4 regions of the Pleionea sp. WD8-19 genome follow, and region 1 is predicted to be linked to each of the others. Evidence: riboswitches for the same ligand, from Rfam matches in the RefSeq annotation. Region 1 holds a riboswitch; each other region holds the start of a gene.
The links. A riboswitch is a leader RNA that binds a small molecule or an ion and turns the genes downstream of it on or off. The one in region 1 is predicted to bind cyclic di-GMP.

Region 1 (8,335 bases):
CCATTGGACTTAAACAGGGTGCTACTCCTTATGTGCTCGACGCAACAGCCGGTATGGGACGCGAGTCGTTTTTGTTGGCAACATTCGGATGCAACGTGTTGGCGTTGGAACGTAATCCGGTAATATTCCTACTACTCCAAGACGCATTAAAACGATTGAGTTGCTCTCATGACAACCCACTGCCACCAAAACAATTAACTTTAATTCAAGGTGACAGCATTATTGTATTGCAGAAGTTGGCAAATCAAACGCAAAAGCCCGATGTCGTTTACATCGATCCCATGTTTCCAGAGCGAGAAAAAAGTGCTGCGGTAAAAAAAGAAATGCGTATTTTTAAAATGCTGGCAGGCGCCGACTTGGATGATGCCAAGCTACTTGAAGTGGCTCGTCAAACGGCGACTCAGCGCGTTGTGGTTAAACGTCCGGGTAACGCACCTTTTGTCGGAAATCAAAAGCCATCCTTTCAAATCCTTTCGAAAAAGCATCGGTTTGATGTTTATCTTGCTTAAAGGTAAAGCTTTACAAGGGAACTTAATTCAATTAATTAAAACCTGCTTGCTATGTTTTGGTTTTAATTTATATTGAACTGCTATTCTTACAAAAATAAAAACTACCGAATAAATAGTGTTGAACTCGCAACGGTTTAAGCTAACAGGTCTACTCATCATTGGCTTTCTTTATGGCACTAATGCTCTGAGCCAAAGTGTGTCAACAGGAGGTAATGACGATTTATTTTCTTTAACACTGGATCAATTGCTCAGTGTTAAAGTAACCACCGCGTCTAAAAATACACAAGCGGTCATAGATGCGCCATCCATTATTGATGTGATCACCGCGGAGCAAATCCGTGCGATGGGTGTGACCAGTTTGTTAGAGGTTTTTAATCGACTACCCGGAATCACCGTTTCTCGATACGTAAAGGGTGATTATCTGTTAGTGGTTCGAGGGTTGGCTTTACAGGACGGTGTACTGGTATTAATCGATGGAGTACCCGTTAATAATGCCTTCGACGGCCATTTCGACTTTTATCAACGCCCGGTAGACGATATTGATCGCATTGAAGTGATCCGCGGCCCAGGCTCTGCTCTTTATGGCAGTTATGCCGTATCCGCCGTCATCCAAATTTTCACCCAAAAGCCGGATCGCGCCTCACATGGTCATGCATTTCGCACCGGAGTTGGCGCTTTTCAACAGCGATACTTTTCTTTTTCTACGAGTCAACGACAAACTGCTGATCTGGCCTACAGTGGCAGTTTCAGTTATTTCAATGAGGCTGGTGATCGACTGCCTATCGCTCAGGATCAAATCTTCACTCCGCAACCCGGCATTTATGTTCCACCATTGGATAACCCAACCTTAACCCCTACTGAACGTCAAGAGGCTACCGAAAAATTCAATGGTCATGCCAATCTAGAATGGAAAGGCATCGCACTGAGCTTTAATCATTCACAGATTTTGAGTGAACCGCTGGTCAGTCACCTTGGCATCGTGACAGAACCAGGTCAAACCATTAAAGAAACGACGTTGGATCGGCTAGCACTGCAGCTCGAAAATAACATTTCGAACATCGCGAAATACAACACGCGCCTGTACTGGGTAGCCAACGAATCGAAATTGTTTGGCCAGAGCCAACCTCCGCAAATCTATTCTGACGAAGATCAAGATGGGCTCAACGAGGCCTTTTTGTCCGGCATTATCGAAAACTTTCACCACCAAACCGTCAGCCTTGGGTTGGAATTTAACCTCAACTTACAACTCCATAAAAAGCACGAAACGTTGTTAGGGTTCGTGTTTGATGAAACACGACTTCGAAAAGCCTCAAAAGTGGCGAATGTGTCTTTGGCAAATCGAGGTCCGACCGCAGTATTTCCAGCGCAAGATATGACGTCTCAATTCATCGCACCGGGAATTCGGCGAGAATTCACCGCACTTTTTTTGCAGGATCAATGGTATTACAGCGACAACAGCAGTTTTACTTTTGGGTTACGATTTGGCGATTACAGCGACTTTGGCTCAACAACCACACCGAGGATCAGTTGGGTGTACCGTTGGAACAATAATTTTTACAGCAAGCTGCTTTACGGAGAAGCCTTTAAACCTCCCGCGTTTGCACAATTGTTTGATGCCACACCGACACAATCGGCCTTGCGCATGCGTGGTAACCAAAACTTAGAGCCCACGGAAATTCGTACCACAGAGTTTCAACTCGGCTATATCATCAGTCGCGATCTGGTCACTTCGTTCACTCTGTACGACAACCACACCAGCAACGAAATTTTCTTTAACGCCACGCCTGGTATCGAACAATGGCAAAATACCGGCGCGCGCGATGGCAAAGGAGTGGAGCTAGAATTACGAGGAGCCGCTTTGGGTCTTCAAGACTTCTATATCAATTACGCATATCAACAAGTGACGGGTGTTGCACAAGGGGCCGGTGCCGATATTCACTCACCACGACAGATTAAATTGGGTGGCCAATGGGTGTTGAACGATCATCATGCTCTGCAATTTAATGGCTCCTGGTTTGGCTCTCCAACAAGAGAAAATACAGACCGGCGCGTGCCCATTGACGAGTACACATTACTATCACTGTCTTGGCATCAAAAGGGCCTATTTTTACCCGATTTGAATTCGGAGCTGACCATTACCAACTTATTGAATGAATCGGGCCGATACCCAACCGAACAGGCTTTAGGACTGCGCGATGATTTGCCAATTGAAGGCCGAAGTTGGCGTTGGCTGCTGAATTACCGCTTTTAGCGAGGACGATTCCATCATGAAAAACCCCATTTACTTTGTCTCCGTTGCCTTTTTCTTTTTGATAGTAAGTGCCTGCAAAGACACTCAGTTTATAATCACCAACGAAGGAGCGATCAGTGACGCCATTACCGAAGCCAATATTGCTGGCACAGTAACCGATAGAACCGGTGCCGCCATGCCCGGTGTGGTGGTAGCAACCATTCCTTACAATCGCGATTTTACGGTGGATGCCAACGGACGCAAAGCGGTGGATCAGATCGTTACCGATGCCAACGGCGAGTATGTGATCAGCGATCTTCCTAAGGGCAGTTATCGCTTGTTGTTCCTAGCCAGTGGCTACAGTCGAGTAGTCATTTCCATCGGTGAAATTGACTTTCAGGAACAAAATTTGGTGAGTGACCGAATCGTAAAAAATGCCGTTTTGCCGATTTATCCGGCATTGAACGATGGCGACTTACCCGCGGTTGCCCTGTTCGATCCGGAAGATAAAAAACGCATGACCGAACTGCTCACCACATACGGCATGCGCTACCAATCGGTGGTGGGAGAGCTCAATCAACTGGACGCCAACAATTACAACCTACTGGTGATAGGACTTGAAGCAACTATCTACAGTGAATTCGATGAACTGGTGGACAATGCGGCAGTAATCGATCAATTTCTCGCAGATGGTGGCAATATCTTCATCGGGCAACTGAACGACTTTAGTGTTGAAGGCGTACCCATGCCATTTCTTACTGGTGATCAACAATTTGCTCTTCATACCGAAGATGCGCCTTTCAACGACTTTTTTACCGGTGTGATTCAGGACAGTTCGCATCCGTTATTGACTGGTGTCGACTTTAACAACTGGGAGTTTATTGAACCCGGGCAACAGCAAGTGAAACAAAACGTTGTGTTCGATGCGGCGCTCGCCAGCTCTATTGAAAACAGTGCCAACTGGCAAATATTAGTAACCACGCCTGCGGAAGACTTTACCAGCGGTTCCGGTACGGTTTTGGCCGAAACCGATGTGATCATCGCAGAATACACCGACCCACGCAGTGGCGCGCGTATTATTCTTAATCAAGCGGCTTTTTTTCAAGCCAGTTTTGGCGACTTAACGGATCCTAATGCCACACGTTTGACCAGTAATGTGATTCAGTATATGAAGAATTTAAACTTATAAAAGATTTCTTTTATATAGCTAAAAACGATAGAAAATTTAATATTGTCACTAGATGACGTTATTTAATCCAAATTGCTATATCGCATTCTTTGAATAATCACTCAAGCTTTTCTAGGCTTAACCGATAACACTATTAATGTTCCGAGTGTTGTTGTGCATAACACTTGGGAATGTGTTGATAAAGGCAAACTGCTCGAAAGAGCAGGACGCAAAACTACCGGTCTAAGGGCAAAATAACGTCTAAGACAGCGGGGTCGCCAACCAGTAAAGCTTTTTAATAAAAAGCTTTTTCTTCTTGCGCGTTCCCAGCCTGCCCGGACCTATCCAGGAGACGCGTAATGCGACATTGCAGGTTCCAACTGGCTCATTGTTTTCGCAATAGTTTATTCCTCTTTTTACTCCTCGCTGGCATCGCGCACGCCGCCACCATCAGTGGTGTGATCCGAGATCAGTCCGGCAACCCCATTGAGGGTGCTTCAATCAATTTGTTTGAAGTGAATGGCAATAATCTGACACAAGTGGGAAGTTTGCAGAAAGTAGGGGCGGATGGCGCGTTCAGCTGGACCGTAAGCGATGGTAACTACTTACTGCGAAGTTTCTTTTTTGCGAGCGATGTGAATTTAACCGGCGAACCACATCATGCCGTGCGATTTACCGAAGATTTCGCGGTAACCGGCGATACCGTTCGCAATATTGAATACGACTTTGTATTGCTCTCAGGAACAGTCACCGATAGCAATGCCTTACCGGTAGCCGGCGTTGAAGTACAAACCTCTAAATCCTGGAGCGGACCCGAACAAGGTAGCGACGGCCACCTTTCACAAACCACGGTTATCCACCAAAACGGCTCTACAATTACTGACAGTAACGGGCATTACCAAATGTTACTGTTCACCACAGCTGACTGCATAGCCGCCGGAGCCGCTGATTGCCTGTACGACATTAGCTTTATCGCACCCGATGGCAGTGGTTTTATTAGCGGCAACGAAATTGATTATGCGGTGAATAGTGCCCAAACCTTGAATAAAACGCTGGATTTCGCCGACCCAGAACCTGCAAATTTGGTTGCAGGCCCCTACATTTCTCAAATAACCGATGTTTCAGCGCTGGTTGAATGGTATACCGATAAACCCGCTGACAGCGAAGTCGAAGTGGTTGGCGGTAATACATTCAGTTCAACCCAATTGACGCGCCGACACAGCATCACGTTAACCGGACTAACCGCCAACACCAGCTATTCATTGATCATTCGCTCCAAAGATGAAAACAATACGCCTTCAACCCCCATCAATGCGGGCGTAACCACCACAAACAGCCCTGATTCATCGGCCCCTGTTTTCACACAGCATCTGTCGGTCAATGCCATCAATCACGATCGCTTTACTCTGAGCTTCTGTGCCAACGAGTCGGTAAGTGGTTACTTTACTGTAGCCGGTATCGATTATACTGTTGGGAGTGCTAGCAATTGCCATGAGCAAGAATTTAATGGCCTCACCGCCGATACCGAATATCTGGTCTCGGCTCGAATCACTGACTTGGCCGGTAATGGTCCTGTTTACAGTCAGCAATTTACCGTCACCACACGAGCATTTTCTGATACAGAAGCGCCGCAAATTGTTTTCGGACCCGTCGTCTCCGATATCACCGGCTCCTCAGCACTGGTCACCTGGATCACCGACGAAGCTGCCGACAGTGGTATTTCCTACAACAATGGCAGCAGCTACCGAGTGGTAGAAGACAATCGTCAGGTTCGTTATCACACCTTTGCTTTAACCGGGTTAACCAATAACAGCTCTTACAGTTTGAGCGTGTCGTCCAGCGATGCTTTTGGTAATGGACCTTCAACATCCGCCGTTATCACTTTTCAAACACTCGGCCAAAGCGACACCCAGGCTCCACTGATTATTGGTCGGCCTATGGTGGAAGATGTGCAAGCTTCCAGTGCCTCCATTCGCTGGCAAACCGATGAAGCGGCAACCACCGTGGTTCGATTTGGTTTGAGTGCAGGCAATCTTGATCAATTGGTCAGTAACAACCAATTGCACAGCGACCACCAGATTTCTCTCAGTCAGCTAACAGCCAGTACAACCTACTTTTTCCAAGCCGAGTCCACCGATTTAAGTGGTAACACGACAACCAGTCAAGAGCTCTCGTTCACCACAGCCGCAAGCAGTCAAACGTTGCCAACCATCACTGCGGGTCCAGTTGTGGAACAAACCACAGCTAACAGCATTACCATCGCTTGGAACACCAACGTCAACGCCGACAGTCGTCTGGTTTGTGAATCCACCGATGCCATTGCTGAAGTCAGTCGCAATGCGTTCACCAAGCAACACCGGTTAACCTTGGCGGGGTTGAGCCTGGCCACCGGTTACCGTTGCAGCGTTTTTTCAACCGATATCAATGGCTTTTTTGTCAGTAAAGTGATTTCCACCATCACCAGTGAAGAGGTTGATACCACGGCACCAGAGTGTATCAGCGAGCCCCTAGTGGATGCTTATATTGATCGCGCCGAAATCAGTTGGCAAGCGAGCGAGTTGAGCAGTGCGCTGATTCAATATCGAGAGCAGGGCAGCAGTAACTGGCAACAGAAAAGTCGCGACGCTCTCAAGTCAGATGGTTTTGTTTTGTTAACCGGGCTGGCAGCCGAAACCACCTACGAACAGCAAATCACGTTAACCGACGCATCAGGCAATAGTGGTCAATGTGCTTTGAGTGAATTTACTACCGGAACCGAGCCAACACCAGTGCCCGTATTTACCGTGCAGCCGTATATCACGGATATCACAGAAACATCCGCTGCAGTAAACTGGAGCACCGAAAAGCCGAGCAGTGCCATTGTCCACTATGGATTAACCAGTGGCGCACTGGATCGGTCTGAGTCGGTCTCGGAATTTAAAACCAATCACCAAGTGACACTCAACGGCTTAGACAGCAACACCACCTATTTCGTCGCGGTTGATGCCTTTAATTCTGAAGGACAAATGACCACCAGTAATGAGGTCAGTTTCACCACATTAGCCATTCCGGAACCTGCACCTCCGAAGATCATTGCCGGCCCTTGGGTGAAAAACATCACCGATGTTTCCGCTGTAGTGGAATGGACAACCGATCAACTCGCGAACAGTTCCGTTGCCATTGATGACGGTGATACCTTTATCAATGATCCGCTGACCACCAATCACAGTGTTCTACTGACCGGATTGACACCAGCGACTTTTTATTCAACAACAGTAACGTCAACCAATGCGGAAGGTTTAACGTCCGATCCGGCAGATGCGGACTTTACGACATTGCCATTACCCGATACCACACCGCCACAATTTGTCAGTGGTAGAGTTCACTCCATCGACCACGACAGTTTTATCGTTTCTTTTTGTGCTAATGAGCCAGTCACCGGTTATGTTACGGTTGACGGTGTGGATTACCTACTAAACTCCGCTGCAGTTTGCCACGATGTTACGGTTACCGGGCTGTCACCCAACACAACGTACAGCGTGCTTTGTGTCATTTATGACGTTGCCGGCAACGGTCCCGTACAAAGCGTCATGGAAGCCACTACGCTGCCTTATGTCGATGTTACGGCACCCGAAATAATATCCGGCCCGTATGTCGTTAATATCACAACCCATTCGGCATTAGTAAAATGGACCACCAACGAGCCCGCTGACAGCGGTGTGGATTACAACGACGGCAGTGTTTACGGTAGTGCGTATCAGGATGAATTAGTTACCGAGCATCAGATACCATTGACGGGGTTAACCCCCAGCACCACTTACACGCTGACGGTTTCTTCCAGCGATGCGCATGGTAACGGGCCGACCGTTTCCAACCCGGTACAGTTCACAACGCTGGGATTACCCGATACCACGGCACCTAAAATTCTTGCCGGACCTTATGTAGAAGACATCACCACCAGCAGTGCGAATATCTTGTGGCAAACCGATGAAGATGCAACTTCTGTCGCCTACTTGGGCATTGCTTCGGGCAACTACACACTCACTTTTTCCAGCAGCGGTTTTACTCGCGATCACTTGGTATCCACCAGTGGTTTAGAAGCCGATACGCTGTATTACTTTATTGTTGAGTCGAGTGATGCATCAGGCAACAGCGTAACCAGCAACGAGCACAGCTTCCGAACGTTGGAAGAAACCGTTGAACCGGTATTGCCGCTGATTATTGGTGGTCCCAGAGTGGACTCGGTCAGCATCAGTTCGGTGACCATCAGTTGGGAAACCAACATTAATACCAACAGCCGCCTGATTTGCGTTAGCCAAGACGGTACGTTCGAAGCCAGCGACAGCCAATACCGCAAACAACATCGATTCACCTTAACCGGATTAAGCGCCAGCACCCTGTATCGCTGCACCGTGTACTCGATGGACTTTGCAGCCAACTCGGTCAGCG
Region 2 (8,335 bases), on a different contig from region 1:
TCTGCGGTGAGCTTACATTTGTTTAGTCAAGTCGCACCGAATATACCTGTTGTGCTGGTTGATACTGGGTATTTGTTCAAAGAAACCTATCAGTTTATTGACGAACTGACTCAGCGTTTAAACTTGAACCTTAAAGTGTATCGCTCACCCCTCAGCCCTGCTTGGCAAGAAGCCCGGTTTGGTGAGTTATGGAACAAAGGATTGGATGGAATTGAGCAGTACAATCGCTTGAATAAAGTGGAACCCTTGCAGTTGGCATTGCAGGAATTAAATGCGGGAACCTGGTACGCTGGCTTACGTCGAGAGCAATCGCGCAGTCGAAAGTCGATTGATATATTAAGGCGACAAGAGCACCGGTTTAAAATGCATCCAATTGCCGACTGGAGTAATCGAGATCTGCATCTTTACTTAAAGCAGCACCGGTTACCTTACCATCCTTTATGGGAACAGGGGTATGTGTCTATTGGTGATGTGCACACGACTCGCCCTATTTCAGAAGCTCAGAGTGAAGAAGAAACGCGCTTTTTTGGGTTGAAGCGTGAATGTGGAATTCATGAGATATGAGCTACTGAAAACGCTCAAATTAGCGTTAAGCTTGCAAATGAATTTGCGAATTGAGTAGTATGTCAGTCCTAATTTATTTGGACTGCATCAATGACCTTATTGATCGTATATTTAATACTCGCTATTGGCGTTTCATTTGTGTGCTCAATATTAGAAGCTGTGATATTGAGTGTGAGCGACTCTTACATCGCCATGCTCGAAAGCGAACAAAAACCGCACGGTGAAATGCTTAAAGCAATGAAAGCCGATATCGATAAGCCGTTGGCGACCATTCTTAGCTTAAATACCATTGCTCATACCGTTGGTGCTGCGGGTGTCGGTGCTCAATCGCAAGTGGTTTTTGGTAATGCTTATTTGAGTATCACTTCCGCGGTACTTACTTTTTTAATTTTGGTTTTTTCTGAAATTATTCCTAAAACATTAGGCGCGCGTTATTGGCGTCACCTAACCTATCCTGCAACAAAATTGTTACAAATAATGATAATCGTTTTGGCGCCTTTGGTGTGGTTTTGCCAAAAAATAACCGGAGCAATGGGTAAAGGTGGCCATAGCATCAGTTTCACGCGGGAAGAGTTTGCGGCTATGGCAGATCGAGGCTTGGAACAAGGCGTATTTGAAGAAAAAGAGGCGTTAACGTTCAAAAACCTGGTGTTCTTTGAATCGCTACAAGCGAAAGACGTAATGACTCCAAGGCCAGTCGTTGTTTCATTGGATCAAAATAAGAATATTGGGGAGTTAGTCTCAATACTGGAGAACAAACACTTTTCTCGCTTTCCTGTTTACAATCGTCATGCAGAAGATATCACGGGTTACGTATTGAAAACGGATGTGCTGCTGGAAGCCGCCAAAGGAAATCTTGAAAAAACATTAACCAGCATTAAACGAGAACTGTTGGTGGTTCTGGACACAACCTCAGTGAAATCATTATTTGATCAATTAATGGATCGACGTGAGCACATTTCCGTTCTCGTTGACGAATACGGCGGGTTGGTCGGTCTGGTTACATTAGAAGATATTTTCGAAACATTACTTGGTCAGGAAATCATGGACGAAGTGGACACTATAGAAGATATGCAGCATTTAGCCCGGCGGCAGTGGAAAAAGCGCGCAATGCGAGTCGGCTTGAAATTGCACGAACCTGATGTCGCTGAAGGCTCATCGGAACCATCATAGGTGCATACTTTAGGGTGTATTACGAAGCAACGGTTTCAAAATACACCTTTTAGTTTAGTTGGTTAAAATGTCGCTAAAATTAAGCCAAGTTATGTTGAGTTAAAAGGCCAATTTACTGCGTAAACTTCCCAAATAATAACCCGCACGACCTAATAAGTGCTTCTGAACTTTTTTATTGATAACACGCATCAGACTTTCATGAACGCGTAAGCCTGTTTGCTCAGCTATGATAACGGTGTTTTTCAATTTACCCTTGCCCAGTTGAATAATCTGAGGATTATCGAGTGGATTGAGCTCCGGATCATGGGTTAACACAACTTTGGCCTGCAATCTTTGAGAAGGGTTTTGTTCAATCACAATGCCTTTATAGTGATCGCTTAGCTCGACCAATGTACCTACGGGGTAAATTCCCAGTGACTTGATTAATGCATCCACTAACACTTCATCAAACAAGACGCCACGTTGCATATAAATTTGAGAAAAAGCAACGGATACTGAGTTTTTGGCGTTTGGAAACATGGGGTTGGTTAATAGTTCAAAAGACTCTACCAGTCCGGCGATTTGTGACAACAAAGGAATACTGCGTCGTTTCTTATCGACAGATTCTTTTTCAAAGTCGGTGAGTCGAGCAGTCATGTATTTGATGGTGGTTAATACTTTAGGTTCAATTTTCGAGTGCTGAACCGCATGCAGTGTTAAAGGAACGTAGCTGCGATACGCTTTTGTTAAGTGAATGCCATCGTAATCATACCAGTCTTGTTGTGTAAGCTTGGCTTTACCAACGCCCGATAACATGATGGCTTGTGTTAACGCATTTATTTTGTCTGGTGCAAGTCTTAAATTTTTAGCCAGAAGAGCAGCCCAAACACTTGCTCTTAAACCGTGATCGTAAACTTTTTTATTGTCGTTATGTACTTTTGTCATCCAGAGTAAGGCATCGGAGTTTCGAATAATCGACTGCGTAATAGAATGACTGACCTCATCCACTTGTTTAATCTGAGTGGGTGAAATGCACCTTGCATCTTGAGCCAGTTCTTTCAAAACCATAAACCCATAGTCGAGAAGTTCACTGGTTTGCTTTAATTCTTGCTCAAATGCGGAAGACTTTGTGTAATGATGATTGCATTGTTGATGCCAGTGACGACTTTTTATCTTGATTTCGGTAGAGTCTTCGTCGCTGGGTTGTTGAAGTATTAAGGAAGAGTGTTCAAACGTTCGCTTTACATCAATGTAAACATGTTGACAATAACTGCTGAGTTTTTCCAAATCTTTGCGCGATTCAATGTAAAAACCTTTTAAACTATAATCGGTTTCACTCCAAGGAATATCGAGACGTGATACGTACATTCCCAGCTGTAACTGGTTCACATCAAGTTTATGTGTTGTGATCACTTTACGCATGACGACTCTCGCACTTTACATACACAATAAAAGGGCGATTGCTTCAATCCCGAGTATCAGTCGAAGGATTCGGTAAACGGTTGAGAGGAAGGTTTGACCTCTGTCAGCCGTCAGAATCCGGACCGACTTGCAGAGGAGGGAGGTGAAACAAACGTCCCGGTAACTCCGCCGTCGTAGGTGTGAACTCAAGAGCCACAACCCTTAGACCGGTAGCTTTGCGTGCCCAGACTTTCGTCGGGGTAGCCTTTGTCTAACGTTACTTCTGAGTTTAGGTTCTCTTTGTGAGATGTGCAAGTGGTATTATTAAGTTGTACACTTGTACATATTCTCTAACCTATTGTTAAATAAGCAATAAATTGGTAAGTCGTATAGTTGGATTATGGTATTGCTTTAAAGTGTGACTCAGCTCTCAAATTCAAAGCATTGATTCATGCACTCCTGAGTGCTTTTTTTCCGCGAAGTATGCCCAAGGTGCCCGAACGAACCACTTCTAAAATTTCGGTTTCTTCCTGCATAGCAGCAATGAAAGCTTTATTCTTTTTTGGTGGACCTACCATCTGAACCGTGTAACTGTGACTGCAAACATCAATAATATGCGCGCGAAAAATATCTGCCGTGCGTTTTATTTCGGAACGTACTTGTGAAGACAGTGCTTGTACTTTCACTAACATCAATTCGCGCTCCAGGTGTTCTTTTTCAGTAATGTTCATTACCCGTAACACATCAATGAGCTTATTCACCTGTTTGGTTATTTGTTCCAGAATTTTTTCATCGCCAGAAGTTGTAATGGTAAGTCTTGAAAGGGTAGGGTCTTCCGTTTTGGCAACGCTTAAACTGTCAATGTTGTATCCGCGTTGAGAAAATAGTCCGGTAATACGAGAAAGGGCGCCGGGCTCGTTTTCCATCAATATGGTTAATATTCGCTTCACGCTTTTACTCCACTTTTTAACCACATTTCGTCGATAGCGCCGCCTTTAATTTGCATGGGATAAACGTGCTCTTTTTGATCGACTTTCACGTCAATAAAAACTAATCGATCTTTCATGGCCAGAGCTTGTACTAGCACATCTTCCAGGTCGTTAAAGTTTTCGACGCTTTTTCCAATATGACCATAGGCTTCGGCCAGTTTGACAAAGTCGGGTAAGGATTCCATATAAGAGTGGGAATGACGGCCATCGTAAATCATATCTTGCCATTGGCGAACCATACCCAAAGCGGAATTGTTCAGCGATAAAATTTTGATTGGAATATTGTATTGCAAACACGTTGAGAGTTCCTGAATGTTCATTTGAATGGAACCATCACCGGTAACGCAAATGACATCGCTTTCGGGAAACGCCAACTTTACGCCCATTGCGGCAGGTAAACCAAAACCCATTGTGCCGAGTCCGCCGGAGTTAATCCATTGCCTTGGCTTTTTAAAAGGGTAATAAAGCGCGCTGAACATTTGGTGCTGCCCTACATCCGAAGTAATGTAGGCATTACCATTCGTCACACGGTATAGCGTTTCAATCACATGCTGCGGTTTGATTACTGAATGACTTTTGTCATAACTCAGGCACTTTTGCTCACGCCATCGATTGATTTGCTTCCACCAATTTTTCATTGCGGTAGGGTTATGCTGCAAGTCGGCACGATCCATTAAATCGGAAAATTGCTTTATCACTACATCGCAAGAGCCGACAATGGGAATGTGTGCAAATATGGTTTTGGAAATGGAAGCCGGATCAATATCCACGTGAATGATGGTTGCATTCTGACAAAAAGTTTTCGGATTGTTAGTAACCCTGTCGTCAAAGCGCGCACCAAAGCAAACAATTAAATCGGCGTTGCCCATGGCTTTATTGGCTTCTAACGTGCCATGCATGCCTAACATACCTAAAAATTGCGGATGGTCACCTGGAAATGCGCCCAGTCCCATTAAAGTGCTGGTTACCGGAACGTCTAATCGTTCTGCTAATTGAGTGAGTGCCGCACTTGCATTCGCTGCGACAACACCACCGCCAATATAAAAAATTGGGCGTTTCGCATCGGTAAACGCCAATATGGCTTTTTTAATTTGTCTAGGGTGACCTTTCAGTGTTGGATTGTACGATCGTAATTTTAAGCGTTTCGGCAATTGGTAGTGTACTTTATGTTTTGGGTTAACAATATCTTTCGGAAGGTCAACCACTACTGGACCAGGGCGACCGGTTTTCGCAATGTGGTAGGCTTTTGCAATGGTGGAGGGAATGTCTTCGGTTTTTGTACAAAGAAAACTGTGTTTTACGATGGGACGAGAACACCCCACCATATCGGTTTCCTGAAAAGCATCTTCACCGATCACAGAAGTAGGCACTTGGCCAGAAAGAACAACCAAAGGAACCGAATCCATATACGCTGTTGCAATACCGGTAATGGTATTGGTTGCACCTGGCCCGGAGGTGACCAAAACCGTGCCGACATCACCAGTAGCGCGAGCATAACCATCTGCGGCGTGAACCGCGGCTTGTTCGTGGCGTACCAAAATATGTTTGAGTTGTTGGTCATTTTCCGGCGCAAATAAAGCGTCGTAAATATCAAGTACAGCACCGCCAGGGTAACCAAATACAAACTTCACATTGAGATCAATGAGTGTTTGAACCACCATTTCGGCACCCGATAATAAAGGGGCTATTACTTTATTGCTCGATTGGAACTCCGTTTTACTGATTTGTTCGGTCACGTTTTATTCCGGAAAAGCTGTTTGTTTTGACTCGTGATCAAAAAAGGCCCCTCAAACTGCGAAGGGCAGGCTCGCTAGCAACTACACAACAGGGATGTTGAGCAACTGAAATTTTTATTCTTATACGACGGCTTTCATATCCGTCATATAAGCGCGTAAAGTTTTTCCGATCACTTCAACCGGATGATTGCGAATTTTTTCATTAACGGCTACTAACAATTTGTTATCGACCGAGTAGCTGGATAAATCCAAACCTTTTCCAATCACATCGGTTTTTATATTGGGCATGAATGCTTCACGCAATAGTGGCACTGCCGCATGAGCAAACAAATAATTGCCATACTCTGCCGTATCGGAAATGACGACGTTCATTTCGTATAGACGTTTTCTGGCAATGGTATTCGCTATCAGAGGTGTTTCGTGCAGCGATTCGTAATAAGCCGATTCGGGCAAAATCCCGGCTTCAACCATTAAATCGAATGCCAGTTCAACGCCTGCTTTAACGAAAGCAACCAACAAAATGCCTTTATCAAAGTAGCTTTGCTCATCGATAAACTCATCGCTTGCAGGCGCCTGTTCAAATCCAGTTGTTGCCGTTTCCTCTCGCCATCTTAAAAGGTCTCTGTCATTGTTGTTCCAGTCTTGCATCATGGTGCGAGAAAACTCTCCGGAAATAATATCGTCCATGTGTTTGGCAAACAGTGGTCGTAACAATTGTTTTGCTTTTTCGGAAAGCTCGAATGCTTTCAGTTTTGCAGGGTTAGAAAGTCGATCCATCATTTGCGTAATGCCGCCAATTTTTAACGCTTCGGTAATGGTTTCCAAACCTTGTTGGATCAGCTTTGCGGCAAAACCGGCACTTATGCCATTTTCCGTCATTTTCTCAAAACTTAAAATTGCCGCAGTTTGCAACATGCCACACAAAATGGTTTGTTCGCCCATTAGGTCAGACTTTACTTCCGCGACAAAAGACGAAGCGAGCACGCCTGCACGATCACCACCCGTGGCAGACGCCAAGGCTTTTGCGATTTCGAAGCCTTCGCCTTTTGGATCATTTTCGGGATGTACGGCAATTAATGTAGGGACGCCAAACCCTCGTTTGTACTCTTCTCGAACTTCGGTGCCCGGGCATTTCGGTGCGCACATGACTACGGTGATGTCGTCGCGAATTTTTTGCCCTTGCTCGACAATATTAAAGCCGTGTGAATAACCCAACGTTGCACCTTGTTTCATTAACGGCATAACGGATTCCACAACGTTACTGTGTTGTTTATCGGGTGTCAGGTTATACACGAGATCAGCATCGGGAATGAGTGATTCGTAATTGCCAACAGTAAATCCGTTGCCGGTTGCTTTTTGGTAAGACGCTCGTTTTTCATCAATCGCTGACTGACGGAGTGCATAACGAACATCGAGACCGGAGTCTCGCATATTCAACCCTTGGTTGAGACCCTGGGCACCACAACCCACAATTACTATTTTTTTATCTTTGAGATAATTGCAGCCGTTGCTGAATTCGCTGCGATCCATAAAACGGCACACACCCAGTTGCGCCAGTTGTTGCCGTAAGTTCAGGCTATTGAAGTAATTCGACATAAATACTGCACCAAGTCACGCTGTTGAACATAGAGCACATCCATTTAGATTGAAGTGCGATGGTGTCAGAATAGGAAAAAACTCGTGTTGCGTAAAATGATATAAATGCAATATAGTATTGCGTATTATGCAACATTGGGTGTGAGTCCAAGAAGACGATGAATTTTCGCGAATTAGACGCCTTTGTCCACTTATCAATAACGTTACACTTTGCTAAAACAGCAGAGGCAATTCATGTCAGTACTTCGACGCTCAGCCGTATGATGCAACGGTTGGAACAAGAGTTTGATCAGGTGTTTTTCGAGCGTGATAACCGAAGTGTGCAACTCACACCACAGGGCGAAAGATTCGCTCGGTTTGCACAACAGGTACTGCAGCAGTGGTATGAGCTAAAACAGGATTTCAGTCACGAACAACAGCAATTAAGTGGCGAGTTGATCATCTATTGCACAGTGACGGCCGCTCACCTTTATTTAACGCATTTACTCGAAACCTTTCGTACACAGCACCCACAGGTAGAGATCATTCTTGAAACGGGGGATGTTGCATCGGCTTATCAAAAAGTTGATAAGCAAGCGGTGGATATTGCCTTTGCCGTTGCCCCTGATCATTTAGCGAAAAAATTTCACTTTCAATACATCGACACCATTCCACTGAAAGTGATTGCACCGAAAGTGAATACCTCTTTTTCCAGTTTGCTGGATAAAGCGCCTGTCAAATTCAATCAGCTACCATTCGTAATGCCAGAGTCTGGCCCTGCAAAAAAGCACACGCAAGAATGGTTAGAGCGCATGAAAATAAAACCGACCGTTTACGCTCAGGTTGCCGGGCATGAAGCCATTGTGAGTATGGTGGCTTTGGGTTGTGGCGTGGCGGTGGTGCCTCTTCCGGTGCTGG
Region 3 (8,335 bases), on a different contig from region 1:
GCGCTGTGACAGAGTCGGTTCAAAAAAGCTTTCAAGTACCTAGTGAGATATATCGTGTACCCGAAAAGCTGGAAGGAAGTACGCAAGATACAGGTGTTTTATTGATAGATGCGATAACCAAAAAAGCGCTTAATACGATGTCTTTGTCTGGAGTGGTTATTGCGAGTGCGCAGGAGCCAAATAAAGAAATACTAATTGGTTCGTTTAATAAAGTAGGGATTTTAAGTTTGCAAAGTGGGGTTGTTGTGATACCTAATCTTCAACCAGGAAAATATAAAATTACTAAAATAAAAACGCAAAATGCTAACGTTTGGGAAAAGCTGCTATTACCACCCACACAAGAGTTCGATATTGAAGTTGTAGCGGGTAAACCGATGTATTTTGGTCAAATTTTGGTGGAACATCCATTTGGATCAGCCGATCGAAAAATCAGTATTCAATACGATAAAAAGCGCGAAGCCGATTCTTGGAAAATGGTAATGGAGAAATACCGCGATTCGCCTTGGACACAAATAATTGCATCTCGAATGAAAGATTTGGAGTAAGGTGGTTTTGAGCATTCGAATGAACCAAAACTCATATTTTATATAGCCAGTGCAAAAGCACTGGCTAACTCTAACGAAAGACCGTTAATCGGCTTTACAATCTTTTCCTGTACAGACTCTACCTGTGCAACCGTGTGCGTCAATATAATCGAAAGCAGCTTTGGCTTGTACTAGTCCATATCCGTATTTCGCGTCTCGACCTGCATCGCCAAGATCCAGTGATGACATTCGCATTGCATGACGGATGTCATAATTAGAGCAAGCTGGATAATGCGACCAAACCAATGCCGCAACGCCGGAAGCATGAGGGGTTGCCATAGAGGTACCAGAAGCGATAGCAAAAGAATTGGACGGGTATGTGGAAACAACATCAACCCCAGGAGCGGATACTTCAACTTGCGTTGTGCGCTGACTGAAGCCGGCGTGCTGTTTGTCAAAGTCAATCGCGGCAACCGACATAACAGAATCATAGGACGCAGGGTATAAATGCGTGGCACTTCCACCGTTACCTGCTGCGGCAATAATTAGAACACCGTCTTTTCTGATTTTTTCAAAAGCTCGTTCTTCTGCTTTTGTGCTGACAACACCACCGAGACTCATGCTAACAACGTGTGAGCCCGCATTAGCACAATCTTGAACTGCGCCAACTAAATCGGAAGCGTAGCTAAAGCCACCTGCATCGTTGAAGACTCGTACGATATGAAGGTTTTGATCGTCGTTAGGTAAAACACCGATAACGCCGCCGTTTCCACCTTTCGCTGCAATAGTGCCTGCTACGTGTGTACCATGACCATGACCGTCTTGATACCAAGGCCCAGCGCCTTCGTCTTGGCCGTCGACATTTATTTCCGGAAGGTCAGGATGACCCAGTTGATATCCAGTATCGACGATACATACTTTTCGCGGAAAGTTAGGGTTCGGAGCTATCTCTTCTGCTTGTACGGCGGTGATCCCGTAAGGGTAAAAGTCATCGTTTTTCCAATCTCCCAGGCTTTGTGTGTCCAACGAAGATGGCTCGATACTCACTGCTTGAAAGTTTCTTTTTGCATCAATTTCTACACTTTTTAGTAAGCCACTTTCTTGTAATGCTTTCATTTGTTCAATATTCAACGAAGTTGATATTGCTTCGAACTCGTTAAGCTCCACATGTGTTTCTGCTTCAATATTCGAAAGTGCTTTTTTCAGTTGGGCAAATTGATTGTTTTTAGCATAAACGATAAAGCGATTGCCGAGTAAATCACTTCCTAGTTTCGGCGCATCGGCAAATGTTAATCCGCTTCCGATGAGTGATGTGGCCAATATTGCTGAGGTAATTGCTTTCATTTTCATAGGGTTTATCCTTTTATTTATTATTTAATTAACTGTCACTGTTGCACTCGTGATATTGAACGTTACCGTTGAGAGTTCCTGCGTTGTAATAACCACTGAATGGCCCTGAGTTGATTTGAATGACCGATAGGCCATTAAGAAAAGCTTTTTTTCCTTCGCCAAAGTCGGCTAAGCAGGCAATACCTTCGCCTTCGCCGGAAGCGGCAGGATTAGTGGAGCGATAAGTGAAATTGATTTCATTGTAACCCACGTCGCAGGCACAAAGGGGGGCGTCGAAGTCGATGTCATCGAAGGTACAATAGTATGCTTCGTTGATTTCTCCGTGCAGTTTTACGCCGCCTAAATCAGAAAAGTCGATCGCACTTTTATCATGAAAGTTGACTTGACCTTTTACGCTTTCTGAGTCGCACGAACTTCCGTTAAACGTAAAGATGGCTTTTTCACTACCACCCGCTGAGTGCATGCTCCCACCTCCCGTTACTTTAACGGGTTGACCACAACCGCCTATTACCAACGCACTGGCAATTCCTAGAGTTGTCATTATTCGATTTTTATTCATTGTTACTCCTTACAATTGTTTTATTTGGTTTTTTTGAGCGAGCTTTCGTAAAAATCTCCAGATTACATTCGCCCGGAAGAATTTTATAAAGACGTTGAACACCATCGTCAACTAGAAAAACAGACAGGTGTTTAACGGTTTGACACGAAAGCTGGATAAACTTATTCTCAAAGTTTATTTCGCGTTTTGAGGGCTTTAAATAAAGATTTATTAAAAGAATGTGACTTTAATTATCTCTAATGAAAATTTTTTATGCGCCTTTTAAGCGCAGAGGGTGAGTTTATAAAAAAAATATGAATTAACTTTGTATGAGATATTGTTGGTTTGAAAATATTACTCAGTAATGTTTGGTTCGCCGCAACAATGATTTGAGTCATATTGAGTCAATATTCATTCTTGTTAAGGTGGGGGCGTCATGCAAGCGTTTAGCAAAATGTATATAAGAATTATTTTGGCATTGATTTTTCTTTTGCCAAGTACTGTGGCAGTGCTTTTTTGGGGAACGTTCGGTATTTCTATTTTATTCGAAAGCCCAGGTGGGTTACTTTTAATAACGCTTTATGTACTGCTTCCTTCATATGGATTGTTTTCTGTCTGGTGGCTTGTTTTTAAATTCAATAAAGTTGTGTTCTCTCTCATTCCCGTTGCCATTTTGCTTGGAATTTTATGTGGCCATATCAGTTGGGTGTACTTTTTATTTTCAAGTACCGCGAAATATTTAGGAGGAGGTGATTCGATTGGAATATATTGGATATTGGGAACCGGTCCGGCAATCGCATCATGGCTTATTTTATGGGGGATATTTAAAAAAAGAAATTTAACGAATGAGTTATGAAAATGGGGACATTCTTTTAAAAACTGAGTCAAAAAAAAAGGCGCCTTTCGGCGCCGAGGTCAAAGTAAAGGCTATCCTTGCACTTCTCCGCCAATGACACGTGGAGGGTCTTCTACAACCGGTTTATCACTCCAGTTAATGGATACGGGGGTTATGTCGTCGTTGTTCGGTAATTCTAAATTTGCCGTACTGTCGAGAGATAAGTTATTGGCTGAACACTCGCTTTCATCAACACTTCGTAATCGTTGTTCAACATCAATACCTTTCACCATGTATTGGCCGTCACCCAGTAGTGTGCCATCAGCAAGTGAAAAGAGTGGGCTCCAACGGTTGTTGCCTTGTTGCTCGTGAGGAATGCCCCAAAGTTCGCCAGCTCCACCATAATGCAGCATGAATGATTGTCCGTCATAAGGTGATGGATTGGTTTCATCCGCATTTAAGTCGTTCGCAGTGCTGTGGGTGTAAACAAAGTTCAGTGGTTTATCAAACTCAACAATGTCATTACTGCCTGACTCACTAACGACGGTGGTTTGATTCCAGTGATTGTGGCCCGTTTCCCAAACGTATGAGACTTCGGCGTTCCAAACATCACGTCCGTCGTTCACTTGAGTACCCGATACGAGCATCGCGCCTGAGTGAATTCCCCAGTGGTGTGGGCTGTTTTCACCGACCTGAGCATCTGATGCTAAAGCAACGGAGTTACCTTCTGCATCTTCTAATGTGAGCGTTGAGAAGTTAAACGTATAAGTTGCAGTGGCTTGACCTTGCGACTCTTCTAAATAGGGTGAGTCGTTGTTGTAATTGATTTGATCGCTGGTGATATTGCTTTTTAAACACTGGTGATAACAATCTAACTGTAAACTGTCTGCACCATTGTCTAAATCAGCGAGGCTTCGTACATAGCTTTCTTGATAAACCGTTACTACCGAAGCATCGTGATAGGCATCGTAGTTAACGCCTCCGCCTAAGCTTTGAGACCAGAAGAACATGTGCTCATCAGCTAAGCGATAAGGTTCGATCGGTTCATAGTCGACCATGCCTGCACTGTTTTCAAATCGTTGTGCAATCGCATAGAAGCCTGCCTCTCCAACTTGGTCACCGCTGTTTAACTCAAAGTCGTGAGTGTACTCAACTCTCAGATCACCGTATTCCAAATAGCTGCCTTCAATGTCTTCGAGAGCAATGGTACTTTTGGAACGTTTGATCAGTTTGCCCGGAGCGTGAGTGACATCGTAAGTTGACTCGGTGTCGTCTTCAAAATTTTGACGAACGATTTGAGAAACTTGGCTCATATCGACGTCTTCAGGCAGCCACATTCCCCAGTAGCCGATATGGCCAAAATATCGTTCGCCGTTAACGTCTGCGTAAAATGGGAAGCCGCTGTTCAGCTCTACACGTGAACCGTCGTCACTTTGGTACAAGTTGTATCGCCAAACGTATTGGTCAAACTCGTCACGAGCGAAACACATTTGTGCATCGGCAGTTCCGTCGAGGTTTTCATCTTTACCTCGTAAGTAATAGGTTGGATCATAGGCAACGCTAAATTCTGCGCCGAAATCACCGTGTGGGCTGCTGTGGTGAAACGCGGTTTTCGCAACGCCACTGTCGGCACCCACTGAATCAACCAATATATTGGTTGATTCTGAGAAGGAGAATCCCATTTGATCGGAACCACCTTCGTTAAAGAATAAAATATTGGGGCGGCCATCAGCGTCTAGCGTGGCTTGAATGGTACCATGCATGGTTTCAATTTCATTGCCTTGCATGTCGTAAACGCCTTTCCAGTTCATAACAAACTGACCATAGGGGTTTTCTTCGTCACCCGCAGAATCTATGGTGACTTCTACTAAAATACGCTGCTGATCCATTGGTTCGTCACCGTGCTCACTTTCGGCAGGAACCCAAATTTTAACGATTTGCGGTGCGTCGTTTGACTCTCGCGTAGACTCTATCGTCCAGAGTTGGAATTCTTCACTGTTTCCTGAAGACTGACCGGTATCTTCATCGCTTTCCAAGTCGGTTTCGCAGCGTTCGGTATCAATTAAGGCGGTATAGGTTTCGTTGACAATTTGGTCGGCGCCGGTTTGGCTGACGTAGCACAGAATTTCGTTTACCATGGTTAGTGGTTCCATGGCTTCATCCCAAACATGGATGCGTTTTTCATCGTTGTCAAAATCGCCAGGTGCTTTGTTTGAAGCACGTTTTGATAAGTACCCAGACTCTTCATTAGCCAGTAGGATTGCAATTTCTTTTGGTAACTCAAGTGGAGATACTTTTCCGAGTGGGGGATCGTTAGCAACGACATCTTCTTCGGTAACGGAATCACTGCCACCGCTGCAGGCGGCTAACGCGAGTACAATAGGAGACAAACACCAAAGTTTGTTTTTCATGAGATAGACCTCTACTTAACTATTTATCGAAATAGGGTCCAAATAAAGAGCAGTGTCTGAACAGACGACTGAAGCACGTTTATTTGGCAACCCCGCTGTCATAGGCTTTTGGTGCCCTTAGACCGGTAGCTTTGCGTATCGGAGCTTTCGCTTCGACTTGCCTTTTTCAAATTGTTCAACGAAGTGAACAACGTGAGTGGGTAATACTAGGTGTTGAACAAAAAACAATCAAATATCGATAATTTCTAGAAAACTGTGATTGAGACCATTTTTTTCTTAAAGTGATGAAATCGGTCTCATTTTTAGAGAAATTGGCCGTTTTTAATTTAAATGGTATAAAACACAAATATTTTTATTTCAAATTGATCTGAAAATTATGGAAGTAGGCTTATTCACATTCGGTTTTTTATTGTTGTGTTTGGGAATCGGTATATTAACTTATGCGTTAAATTTTAGGCTTTTTGCACGTGAGACCACCGGAACGGTTGTTGGGTATGCGGTAGGGGGCTCTAAATTTAAAAAGCGTAAGCAAACGAATCGTTCTCTCTTTGCGCCAGTGGTTGAATTTGAGTTTGAAAAAACATACCGGTTTAAGTCACGCTTATCTCAAAATAAAAAACCGTATCAAGTTGGGGAGCGCGTACCCGTACTGTTCATGGAGGATGATCCGCTTAATGCCAAAATAAAAGGCAATGGTGTGATTTCTCTGGGTGTTATTCTTTGTCTCTTAGGAGGCATATGTTTATCGGTAGAGTTTTGGATTTGGGGCTTCAGTTGGATTGGGTTGGCCGTTTCACTGTGTTTTTTACTGATATCATTGACAAAAATTTATTTCGATGCAAAAACAAAGTGGGAAAAACAAAATATTCACGGTATAAGAGCAGCTATTCAGTTTCTAAAGGCAAAAGCTAAGGAAGAAAGAGCAGCACTGTATCAACAAGAGCAGGGTGGTGTGATAGGCTTTCAGTTTGACGAAGACTTGTTTGAATTGGATGAAAACAATAAACGTGATTATCGATGAACAGTTCTAAGCGCTTATTGGGTGTAAAAGCTCATTTTAAATTAGGGCTTGTACTGATTATTTTAATTGGAATGACTTGGTCTTTCTTTATCGAACCGGCATTGCTTACAACGAGTACTTATAAAATCAGTTTACAACGTCTGCCAAAACAGTGCCCTGAAATATCGATTGCGATACTATCCGATCTCCATGTTGGTTCTCCCTTTCAAGATATCACACGTCTCCGGAAAATAGTTCAGAAAACCAACGCAATGAAGCCTGACATGATTGTTTTGCCAGGAGACTTTATGACGACAGAAGTTCTTGGAGGCGAAACGATACCACCCGAAGAAATCGTTACCGAATTGGAACATTTGCACGCACCTTTAGGCGTATTTGCGGTGTTGGGAAATCACGACTGGTGGTATGACGGACCGCGCGTTATTGCGGCTTTTGAGCAGTCGAAGATTCATTTGCTAGAAGATAAGTCAGCTGTGATCCGCCAATCTGAATGTGAATTTTATCTGGTTGGTATCAGCGATTACTGGGAAGCGCCGCATAATGTTCGTAAAGCATTACGCGATGTTCCGAATAATAGTTTTATCGTCGCTTTTACACATAACCCAGATGTATTTCCAGAGCTTCCGCGGTCTGTAGACTTCACTATCGCCGGGCATACTCACGGAGGCCAAGTCAACATACCTTTCATTGGACGCCCCATTGTTCCTTCAGCTTACGGCGAACGCTATGCGTATGGACATATTGTTCAAGACAATAAACATTTACTGGTGAGTAGCGGTATTGGCACCAGTATTCTTCCGGTACGGTTTCGCGTTTGGCCAGAAATTACGTTGGTAACCATAACTCGATAGACCGCAATAAAAATGCGACTTGGTGAGATTTTTCGGTTTTTCGTCAATTTCGCTAAATGATTTAAACCTTTTGTTCTTGAACGCCGTCTAAACGCGTTAATTGAGTCAATTATTCGCTGGCATGATGATTGCCTTGTTGTGTCTGAAATAATGAATACAGGATAAAAACGATGAACTTCAAATACTCAAATTTTATAATGACGTTAATTCTTGGAACGCTTATCTCAGGTGTTCCAGTATTTGCATTCGATGTTGAAGAAAAGCGCACTCTCTCCAAAAATGCAGAGTCACTCAAACGATTTACGATCGATGCAGGTGCGGGTTTTCTGGTCGTGACTGGTGAAAAAGGCTTGAGAACCGTAGAAGTTGAGGCGGACCTGAAAGTCGATGATGATAACTTTAAACTGGTTTTGGATATTGACAACGATCAAGGCGAGTTAATCGCAGATGCTAACCCTAATAATGAAAGCAGCTGGTTCGGTAACAGTCCTTCTATTGATTTAACGGTGAGAGTACCTGCGAATGTTGAGCTATACGTTAAAGACGGTTCAGGCGCTATTAAAATCTCAAATATAAACAATCACACAAAAGTGAAAGATGGATCTGGCTCGCTTGAAATCAGACAAATTGGTGGTAATTTAAAAGTGAATGACGGATCGGGAAGTATCGAAATTAATGACGTATTAGGTATGCTTTCCATCGATGATGGTTCGGGCAGTATTGCTATAGAGAATGTTCAGGGGGCGATTAAAATCGACGACGGTTCTGGTGAAATCAGTGTCGAAAATGCAGGGGGTACTCTGGA
Region 4 (8,335 bases), on a different contig from region 1:
TCACCCAATATAAAATCTTTACTGGCGTATAAAATAACAATAAATGCGCCAACGATAGATGAGGCCTGTAACCAGTTATCGAGTTGAAGAATATTAAGGATGGCAACAAAGCTAAGTGCGATAACAAACACCAAAGCCACCAGCCCTATCATGCCACTGGTGTATGATCGCACCGTTACATTTTTACCGTTTACTTCACGTTCGGTACCAAACCGCTGAGTAATCCAAAGTTGCAGTACATGATTGATAGCAAAGGCGACCATTAGCGTTAAGCAAATCTGAGCAAAGGTTTGCCCCAGCTTAAACTGAAAAATACCAGCGACCAGATAAACGGTTAGAACGACAATATTGATTGCACGTAAAGAAGCTACTCGTCTTTTGATTTCTTTTTCGGAACGGTTGTGAGCCGCCCAGCGAATAAGCAATCCAGAAGCTAATAAAGTCATTAGATTTATAACGATAACAAAGTAATCGAGCTGGGCAAACTTGATGTTTTCTAAGGCATCTATCCATGTTTGCTTCATAAGCCTATCACCTGCTTTGTTTTTTGGATTTCCGGCAATTATAGCCACAAGTTTCTGGTTATTGTTAAACATTGTCTGATAAAGTTCGAGACTGATAATCTTTTCAACCGAGCAACGGAACCTTACTGTTCAGTTGCCACAAAAACTTACTGTACCAATGAAAAAACAAACCAGTGAATTGCTGGAAATTACCAAGTTAGGTGTTCCAGCTGTATTATCACAAATCTCTCAGATGTCGTTAGGTGTTATCGATACCATGATGGCGGGCCGAATCGATGCTGAGGCTTTGGCCGCGATTGCTGTCGGTACTAATATCCTTAATCCCGTCATTGTTTTTATAATGGGTGTTTTTCTAGCCCTCAATCCCATTGTTGCCCATCTCAATGGACGCGGTGATTTCGAAAAAATCGGTTCGGTGTTTCAGTTATCGGTCGCTGTCGCAATCGTGTTGGCCGTTCCTGCAATTTGGGCACTCAACCACTGCCTGTCTTTAATGCACTGGATTGGTATTCAACAAGCGTTGATACCAACAGTTCAGGATTACCTTTCAGCGTGTGCTTATGGCGTTATTCCCTTGTTTTGCTTTTTTGCTTTGAGATTTTGCAACGAAGGTTTGTTTTCAACGAAATCGATCATGGTGGTCTCCATTTCAGCCATTCCTTTTAATGTACTCTTCAATTACTGGTTTATTTGGGGTGGACTGGGTGTACCGGCTATGGGTGCCGTAGGCGTCGGATATGCAACCGCTTTAGTCTGGATGGTCATGTGTATTGGTATGAGCGCTTACTCGATTTTTACTCCACGCTACCAACACTTGGCAATCGTTGCTAAGTTGCACCCGATCAATTGGCAACAAGTAAAGGAAATATTCTCGTTAGGTATTCCAATGGGCGTTGGCGTTGGAATGGAAATCGCCATGTTCGCTTTAACCGGGTTGATGATCGGTCGATTTGCCATAGAAGTTGTCGCAGCCCATCAGATTGCAATTAATATTGCGTCTATGGCTTATATGGTGCCTCTGGGTCTTTCGATTGCAATTTCAGCACGCGTTGGTTTTTTCGCTGGCCGGCATCAACATGCAGCGATGGCTCATGCGGGCAAAACCGGGATTTTACTCGCAATTGTTTTGGCCTGTTTTTCTTCGGTTGGTATGTGGCTCGGTGCTCAGACCCTCGCTTCTCTTTATACTGACAACTTAAAAGTGGTGATGATTGCTGCTGAATTATTATTTTTTGCTGCCATTTTCCAACTTTCCGATGCGACTCAGGTTTCTTTAAGTGGGGCATTGCGAGGACTGAAAGATACCAAGATACCCATGGTAATTTCAGCTATTGCTTATTGGTTGTTGGGTTTTCCAGTGGGCTATTATCTGGCAGAGGTATCCGGTTATGGTGCCAGCGGTTATTGGATAGGTATTATTGTCGGCTTGAGTTCTGCCGCCGCTTTATTGTTTTTGCGATGGTGGCTAAGAGTCCGTCGAGTATAGGCAGGATTAGTTTTACTCATCAGGTAATTTTTTTAGTTCCCATCGCTCCTGCGCTGGAGCTCAAAGTTAGCGATAGAATCATGCTATGACGTATGAACTCGTCAGTGTTGGAAGTCTCCTAATAAGGGGATTATTCCGGGCCTCCTGCCGTTATCTACATGGATGTAGTGTATGCAAGTAATGCTGGAGCAATTACTTATCCACCCCTTCGGCGATGTTTAAATTTGTTCCTGACAAATTTATCGAACCCTGAACTATTGTGGGTTTGAAGCAGCTAGTGATTACCAAATAAAAAAGCCCAGCTCACAAAAGCTGGGCTTTTTTATTTGGCGTCCCCTAGGGGATTCGAACCCCTGTTACCGCCGTGAAAGGGCGGTGTCCTAGGCCTCTAGACGAAGGGGACTAAACCTTCTTAAACTTGGTGAAGCTAAACGGGGGATACAACAACTCGTTCGAACCCTGTTCTCACCGACACCATTCAGTGTTCAACCTAACATAAACACTTGAAACTTGGTGGAGCTAAGCGGGATCGAACCGCTGACCTCTACAATGCCATTGTAGCGCTCTCCCAGCTGAGCTATAGCCCCAAATTGGAGGCGCATTGTAATGAGCCAACTTCATGCTGTCAACACAAAAGTTTAAATTTTTCTGCAGTCTAATAGTTGATTATTTGTTATACATCAAAACGTTAGCGCAATTTCTTTATTTTAATTTTTCATGACGCATATGCAATAAAGCGCTTTGGATCAAAAGCCGAAAATGTTATCTTTAAGGGCATAAAAAGAATTATTGTTGAGCCCCTGCTTCCCTTCCTGGGCTCAACATCAAACCAATACAAGACCCAATACCTACACATACGCGTAGCTACAGTGTCACGCCACTGGTCTACACTAAAGATGAAAATCAATGGTTAACCTTCGAGGATAGTGAGTATCGTGTTTAAGCGAACCAAAATAGTTACGACTTTAGGGCCGGCAACGGATAATGAAGAATCACTTAAAGCACTGTTTAAAGCAGGCGCAAATGTTGTTCGAATGAACTTTTCGCACGGTTCAGCCGAAGATCACCTTCGCCGCACCGAATTAGTCCGCAAAGTATCGAAAGAGATGGGAATCGAAGTTGCGGTTTTGGGTGATTTGCAAGGCCCTAAAATTCGGATCGCGCGCTTTATCGACGGAAAAATCGAATTGAAAAATGGCGAACGCTTTTGTCTCGATGCAAGTCTTGACTCAAACTCAGGTAACAATCAAGAAGTCGGAATTGATTACAAAGAACTGCCAAACGACTGTCAGCCCGGAGATGTCTTGTTACTAGACGATGGTCGTGTTGAGTTGGAAATTACACATATTAAAGGATCGCGCGTTGAAACCCGAGTGGTCATTGGTGGCGTATTAAGCAATAACAAAGGCATTAATAAAAAAGGCGGTGGATTATCAGCGCCAGCATTGACTGAAAAAGACGCGGAAGACATAAAGCTTGCTGCGTCAATGAATGTGGACTATCTCGCGGTATCCTTTCCTCGTAGCGCTGAAGATATTGAGCACGCACAACAAATGTTAAACGATGCAGGCAGTAACGCCGGCATCGTTGCTAAAATTGAACGAGCTGAAGTGGTTCAGTCCGAAGAAATACTGGATGACATTATCCTAGCCTCTTCTGCTGTTATGGTTGCTCGCGGCGATCTGGGTGTCGAAATTGGCGATGCTGAGTTGATTGGCGTACAAAAGAAAATCATTGCACGAGCGCGTACGCTCGATCGCGTGGTGATCACCGCAACTCAAATGATGGAGTCCATGATAACCAACGCCATTCCAACACGTGCTGAGGTGTTCGATGTGGCCAATGCAGTTTTGGATGGTACTGACGCTGTTATGTTATCCGCCGAAACAGCAACCGGTGCTCACCCTATTCGTGTGGTTGAAGCCATGGCTCGCGCCTGTCAGGGCGCCGAGAAGCAAAAAGTCACCCAAATTTCAAAGCATCGGATGCTCGACGAGTTTGACCGTGTTGATGAGGCGATTGCCATGGCAACCATGTACACGGCGAACCACTTAAAAGGCGTAAAGGCGATTTGCTGTTTAACAGAATCGGGTGCCACTGCATTGTGGATGTCACGGATCCGCTCGGGTATGCCAATTTATGCGCTTACACCACGCGTCGATACGCAAAGGCGCATGGCCCTGTACCGTGGTGTAGAAGCCATTCCGTTTAATCCTGCTGTATTAGCCCGCCACGACGTGAATCGATTAGCGGTTGAAGAATTAAAAAAGCGACGTATTGTTGAAGACGGCGATTTAGTATTGCTAACCAAAGGCGATCATATGGGAATTTTAGGCGGTACCAATGCGATGAAGATTGTTCGTGTTGGTAACGTTATATAGGTATTCGTCGATCTGTTTTATTCCTCAGGAAGCATTAACCACAACGTTAAAGCTCCCTGAGATTCGCTAAGCGGCTATTTCAAGTCAGATTTCAACTAACCTGCAATACGCTCTTCCATTTGCCCAACAATATTTTGTGTATTAGCTGCGTTAGGGACTGAGCCTGAACTCACAGCATCTTTCGCCCATTGAAATGTACTGATGCCGTCATGCTCTTGGTAATTCAAATCGTCTTTACTGATTTTTTTGATGATGAAAGAAGATACATCGAGAGAGCCGTAATAAGTCGCTGCTCTTAACAGTGAGCCTCCAGGGAACTGCTCGCTAGGCTGGCAAACCAGGCCAGTATAAACATTTCGCAATTCAAGATTCGCAGACTTTAACTTTTTGCGGATACTGGTTCGGTCATCATTTTTAATGTATTCGCAAATTGAATCAGAAAGTCGAGCAAATTCATCGGAACTAGCCAAAGCAAAATTAGAAAGCAGAATAATTGAAAGAGTTGCGAAGAGTTTTTTCATGGAAATCTCCAAAAAATAAAAGGTTATTTCGAGGAGATAAGAGCCTACCGTTTAAGGTTACGAAGACCTGATCCCGGTAACCCCGCTGTCATAGACGAAATAATTTTCACTATTCTGCCCTTAGACCGGTAGCTTTGCGCCCTGAACTTTTCACTTCAGGTTGCCCTTATCAAGAATCTGGGCGCATTTTAATGGAATCAGGCGCCAACGCAAGTCTTTTTTGGCTGTTTTTCAATCACGAATAGAAGTTGCTTTAACAAAAAGCTCTATATCATTGCTTTAATAGCAATTTTATACCTTACTATCGTTTCAACGCTAACGTTTTCAAACGACCAAATAAGTACCCTATTCCACCAAGCCCAATGCCGCCATACCCTAAAATCAAATACAACTGAGACCCTTTCTGCTGCCCAAAGTACATAAAGAGCACTCCGGCGATAAACAACAACATCGATGAGTACACCAACATTTGCAATCGCTGTGTTTTTTTAAGCCGGATAATACGAGCCGCTCGTTGTAAATCTTCTTCGCTCGCACTTTTGGTAGCGTACCCACAATGACTGCAAATTACAGCTTTATCAGAAATTGGTTTACGACATTCCGGACATTTAACAATGGCCATTGATTCACCCCTATAACAAAACGATCAGGACTCTAGAGTTTTACTCACTACTTCGTACACGTCTTTCGACAGCCCAGGCTTATTTTTTATTTCAGTAAGCTGTTGCCGAACAATGGATTGACGTTGCGCATCCAACTTTTTTAAACACGCAAACTGTTTCGCCAAATTAGCTGAGACCTGTGCATTAATACTGTCGAGCTTATCAATAATATCGGTGATCAGTCGATAGCCATTTCCCGAAGCATGATGAAATTGCGCGAAGTTTAATGATGCAAAACTGGAGTAAAGGGCTCGCACTTTGTTCGGATTTTTAATGGAAAATACCGGGTGTTCACTTAATGACTGAATGGTATCGATGACCGACTCATTGTCTGAGGTCGATTGTACCATTAACCATTTGTCCATCACTAAGGCTTCGTCTTTCCACTTTTCATAAAACGATTTCTTAATAGTATTTGCATTACTGAGGTCAGCATGAACCGCTACACGAAAAGCCGCTAACTCATCGGTCATTAACTGTGCACTTTCAAACTGCTTTTGTACCAGCGCTGAACTTCCTTCATCAGCAATGGATAAATAATGCAGTGCCAGGTTTTTCAATGCGCGATTGGCAATGGCCGACTGTTCTAAACTTTGCTCTCCATGAATCTGAAGCGACTGATAACAGGTTAGCCAATGAGCGCTCAGCTTTTGTGCTAAGTGCGTCCGTAGCTTTCGGTGTTGATCAACTAATTGCTCAATTCCCACTTTCCAATGACTTTCGAAAACCGATTTAATCTCTGGCAAAGACAGTGCTCGCGCTTTAAATGCACTATCCAGCTTTTCGTCATTCAAAATATGAGTAAACGCTGATTCGATCAAAGGTAATAACTGATCGTCTCGTGTTACCAAAAATTGTTCCATTAACGTTTGTCCTGCATCCCATCGGGTATATGTGTTTTGATCATGCGCGAACAACAAGGCAAATTCATTTTGTGTCAAGTTCGTCACTAATTTTACAGGTGCTGAAAAATCACGAAGTAATGATGGCACACATGCTTCATTCACATTATATAAAGTGACTTCCTGATGCTCTTCTTTTACCACAATTAACGCTTCTTCTACGTCTGTATCCGACTCGTTCATCGAAAAGCTTAAACTTTTACCACGGCTTCCCACTAGCCCTAATTTAACGGGAATATAAAACGGTTGTTTTGCTGAGTCGTGGCCGGGGGTTTGCTTAAACGTTAACTTTAACTGCCGTACTTTTTCCAAATATTCACTGTGTACGTTTAACTCGGGCGTTCCCGCTTGGGAATACCAGCGTTTAAACAACTCCAAATCGAACCGATTAGCATCCGCCATTGCTGCAGTAAAATCATCGCACGTTGCAGCACTGCCATCGTGACGCTCAAAATACAATGCCATTCCTTTTTGAAAGCCCTCTTCACCCAACAGTGTATGCAGCATGCGAATAACTTCTGCACCTTTGTTGTAAACCGTAACCGTATAAAAATTATTCATTTCTATATAAGATTCTGGCCGAATTGGATGTGCCATGGGACCCGCATCTTCGGCAAACTGAAAGCTGCGGATCACTTTGACATCATCGATGCGCTTTACCGCACGCGAACGCATATCTTCAGTAAATTGTTGATCGCGAAAAACCGTTAAACCTTCTTTTAAACTGAGTTGGAACCAGTCACGACAGGTTACGCGATTGCCCGTCCAATTATGGAAATACTCGTGACCGATAACACTCTCGATGTTTTCAAAATCCTGATCGGTTGCTGTTTTCGGATTCGCTAAGACATATTTCGTATTAAAAATATTTAACCCTTTATTCTCCATCGCCCCCATGTTGAAATCACCGACAGCAACGATCATGTAAAGATCAAGATCGTATTCAAGGTTATACCTTTTTTCATCCCAACGCATGGCGTTAATTAAAGACTCCATTGCGAATTGGCTTTGGTCCAGTTTCCCTTTATCGACAAACAATTGCAGCTTAACTTCTCGTCCACTGCGGGTCACAAAATGCTCTTCGAGCCGATCGAGATCGCCTGCAACCAAAGCAAACAAATAGCTGGGCTTCGGAAAGGGATCGTGCCACTTCATAAAATGCCGATTATCGCCAACTTCGCCACTTTGTTGAGGGTTACCATTACAAAGCAACAACGGATATTGCGCTTTATCGGCTTCGATGGTGACAAAATATTCGGCCAGAACATCAGGGCGATCCAAAAAGTACGTAATCTTTCGAAACCCTTCAGCTTCGCATTGAGTACAAAACTTATTGTTAGATGTGTATAAACCTTCCAGAGAAGTGTTTTTCTGCGGATAAATTTTGCACTCGGTTGCAAACACAAATTTATCTTTTACTTTTTTTAAAAGCATACCTTCGTCATCTAAACAATACTCATCCTGAGATAGTTGCTCGCCATCTAACCGGCAATTGAGTAACTCCAGTTGTTCACCATCAAACTTTATTTCTTGCGCAGATAAGTCGCCTTTCGGGTTGCGCCGCAACAAAAGCTCTGATTTCACCAAGACATACTCGTCGTGCAAATCAAAATGCAGCGTCACTTTATCGATCAAAAAATTGGATGGTCGGTAATCCGAGCGATGTTTTGTTATGGGAACCTGAGCATCTTTCATGAATCTTCCTCTGGTAGATGAATGAAGCAACTGTCTTCGATGTCACAAAGCGTATCGGAAAGCGTAACAGATAAAAACCCAAAACCGTCAACTGGTCTGATTTGTTACGAATGAGGGGGTAAAATCCGTCAAATCTGAACAAAATCCGCACAATGGAACACAAG

Region 2: it holds a riboswitch for cyclic di-GMP, as region 1 does, so the genes downstream of both, ACTUJY_RS07950 (HD-GYP domain-containing protein) here and ACTUJY_RS06875 (fibronectin type III domain-containing protein) in region 1, are expected to answer to the same signal.
Region 3: it holds a riboswitch for cyclic di-GMP, as region 1 does, so the genes downstream of both, ACTUJY_RS07850 (hypothetical protein) here and ACTUJY_RS06875 (fibronectin type III domain-containing protein) in region 1, are expected to answer to the same signal.
Region 4: it holds a riboswitch for cyclic di-GMP, as region 1 does, so the genes downstream of both, ACTUJY_RS20130 (DUF3718 domain-containing protein) here and ACTUJY_RS06875 (fibronectin type III domain-containing protein) in region 1, are expected to answer to the same signal.

What each region holds. Positions count from the first base shown of each region.
Region 1 covers NZ_JBUZOU010000004.1:227,755-236,089, reverse strand. The annotation lists gene ACTUJY_RS06890 (class I SAM-dependent methyltransferase) at 1-509, shown strand, start outside; gene ACTUJY_RS06885 (TonB-dependent receptor plug domain-containing protein) at 625-2,760, shown strand; gene ACTUJY_RS06880 (carboxypeptidase-like regulatory domain-containing protein) at 2,777-3,928, shown strand; cyclic di-GMP riboswitch class I at 4,102-4,190, shown strand; gene ACTUJY_RS06875 (fibronectin type III domain-containing protein) at 4,267-8,335, shown strand, end outside.
Region 2 covers NZ_JBUZOU010000005.1:107,374-115,708, reverse strand. The annotation lists gene ACTUJY_RS07960 (phosphoadenylyl-sulfate reductase) at 1-564, shown strand, start outside; gene ACTUJY_RS07955 (CNNM domain-containing protein) at 655-1,737, shown strand; gene ACTUJY_RS07950 (HD-GYP domain-containing protein) at 1,837-3,138, opposite strand; cyclic di-GMP riboswitch class I at 3,294-3,393, opposite strand; gene ilvN (acetolactate synthase small subunit) at 3,567-4,067, opposite strand; gene ACTUJY_RS07940 (acetolactate synthase 3 large subunit) at 4,064-5,842, opposite strand; gene ilvC (ketol-acid reductoisomerase) at 5,963-7,438, opposite strand; gene ilvY (HTH-type transcriptional activator IlvY) at 7,597-8,335, shown strand, end outside.
Region 3 covers NZ_JBUZOU010000005.1:89,124-97,458, reverse strand. The annotation lists gene ACTUJY_RS07870 (hypothetical protein) at 1-545, shown strand, start outside; gene ACTUJY_RS07865 (S8 family peptidase) at 630-1,874, opposite strand; gene ACTUJY_RS07860 (hypothetical protein) at 1,903-2,433, opposite strand; gene ACTUJY_RS07855 (hypothetical protein) at 2,849-3,268, shown strand; gene ACTUJY_RS07850 (hypothetical protein) at 3,340-5,658, opposite strand; cyclic di-GMP riboswitch class I at 5,741-5,830, opposite strand; gene ACTUJY_RS07845 (DUF3592 domain-containing protein) at 6,035-6,679, shown strand; gene ACTUJY_RS07840 (metallophosphoesterase) at 6,676-7,530, shown strand; gene ACTUJY_RS07835 (DUF4097 family beta strand repeat-containing protein) at 7,701-8,335, shown strand, end outside.
Region 4 covers NZ_JBUZOU010000028.1:9,410-17,744, forward strand. The annotation lists gene ACTUJY_RS20105 (mechanosensitive ion channel domain-containing protein) at 1-524, opposite strand, end outside; gene ACTUJY_RS20110 (MATE family efflux transporter) at 682-2,010, shown strand; tRNA gene ACTUJY_RS20115 (tRNA-Glu) at 2,338-2,413, opposite strand; tRNA gene ACTUJY_RS20120 (tRNA-Ala) at 2,522-2,597, opposite strand; gene pyk (pyruvate kinase) at 2,946-4,391, shown strand; gene ACTUJY_RS20130 (DUF3718 domain-containing protein) at 4,487-4,912, opposite strand; cyclic di-GMP riboswitch class I at 4,985-5,087, opposite strand; gene ACTUJY_RS20135 (zinc-ribbon domain-containing protein) at 5,214-5,534, opposite strand; gene pepN (aminopeptidase N) at 5,559-8,171, opposite strand.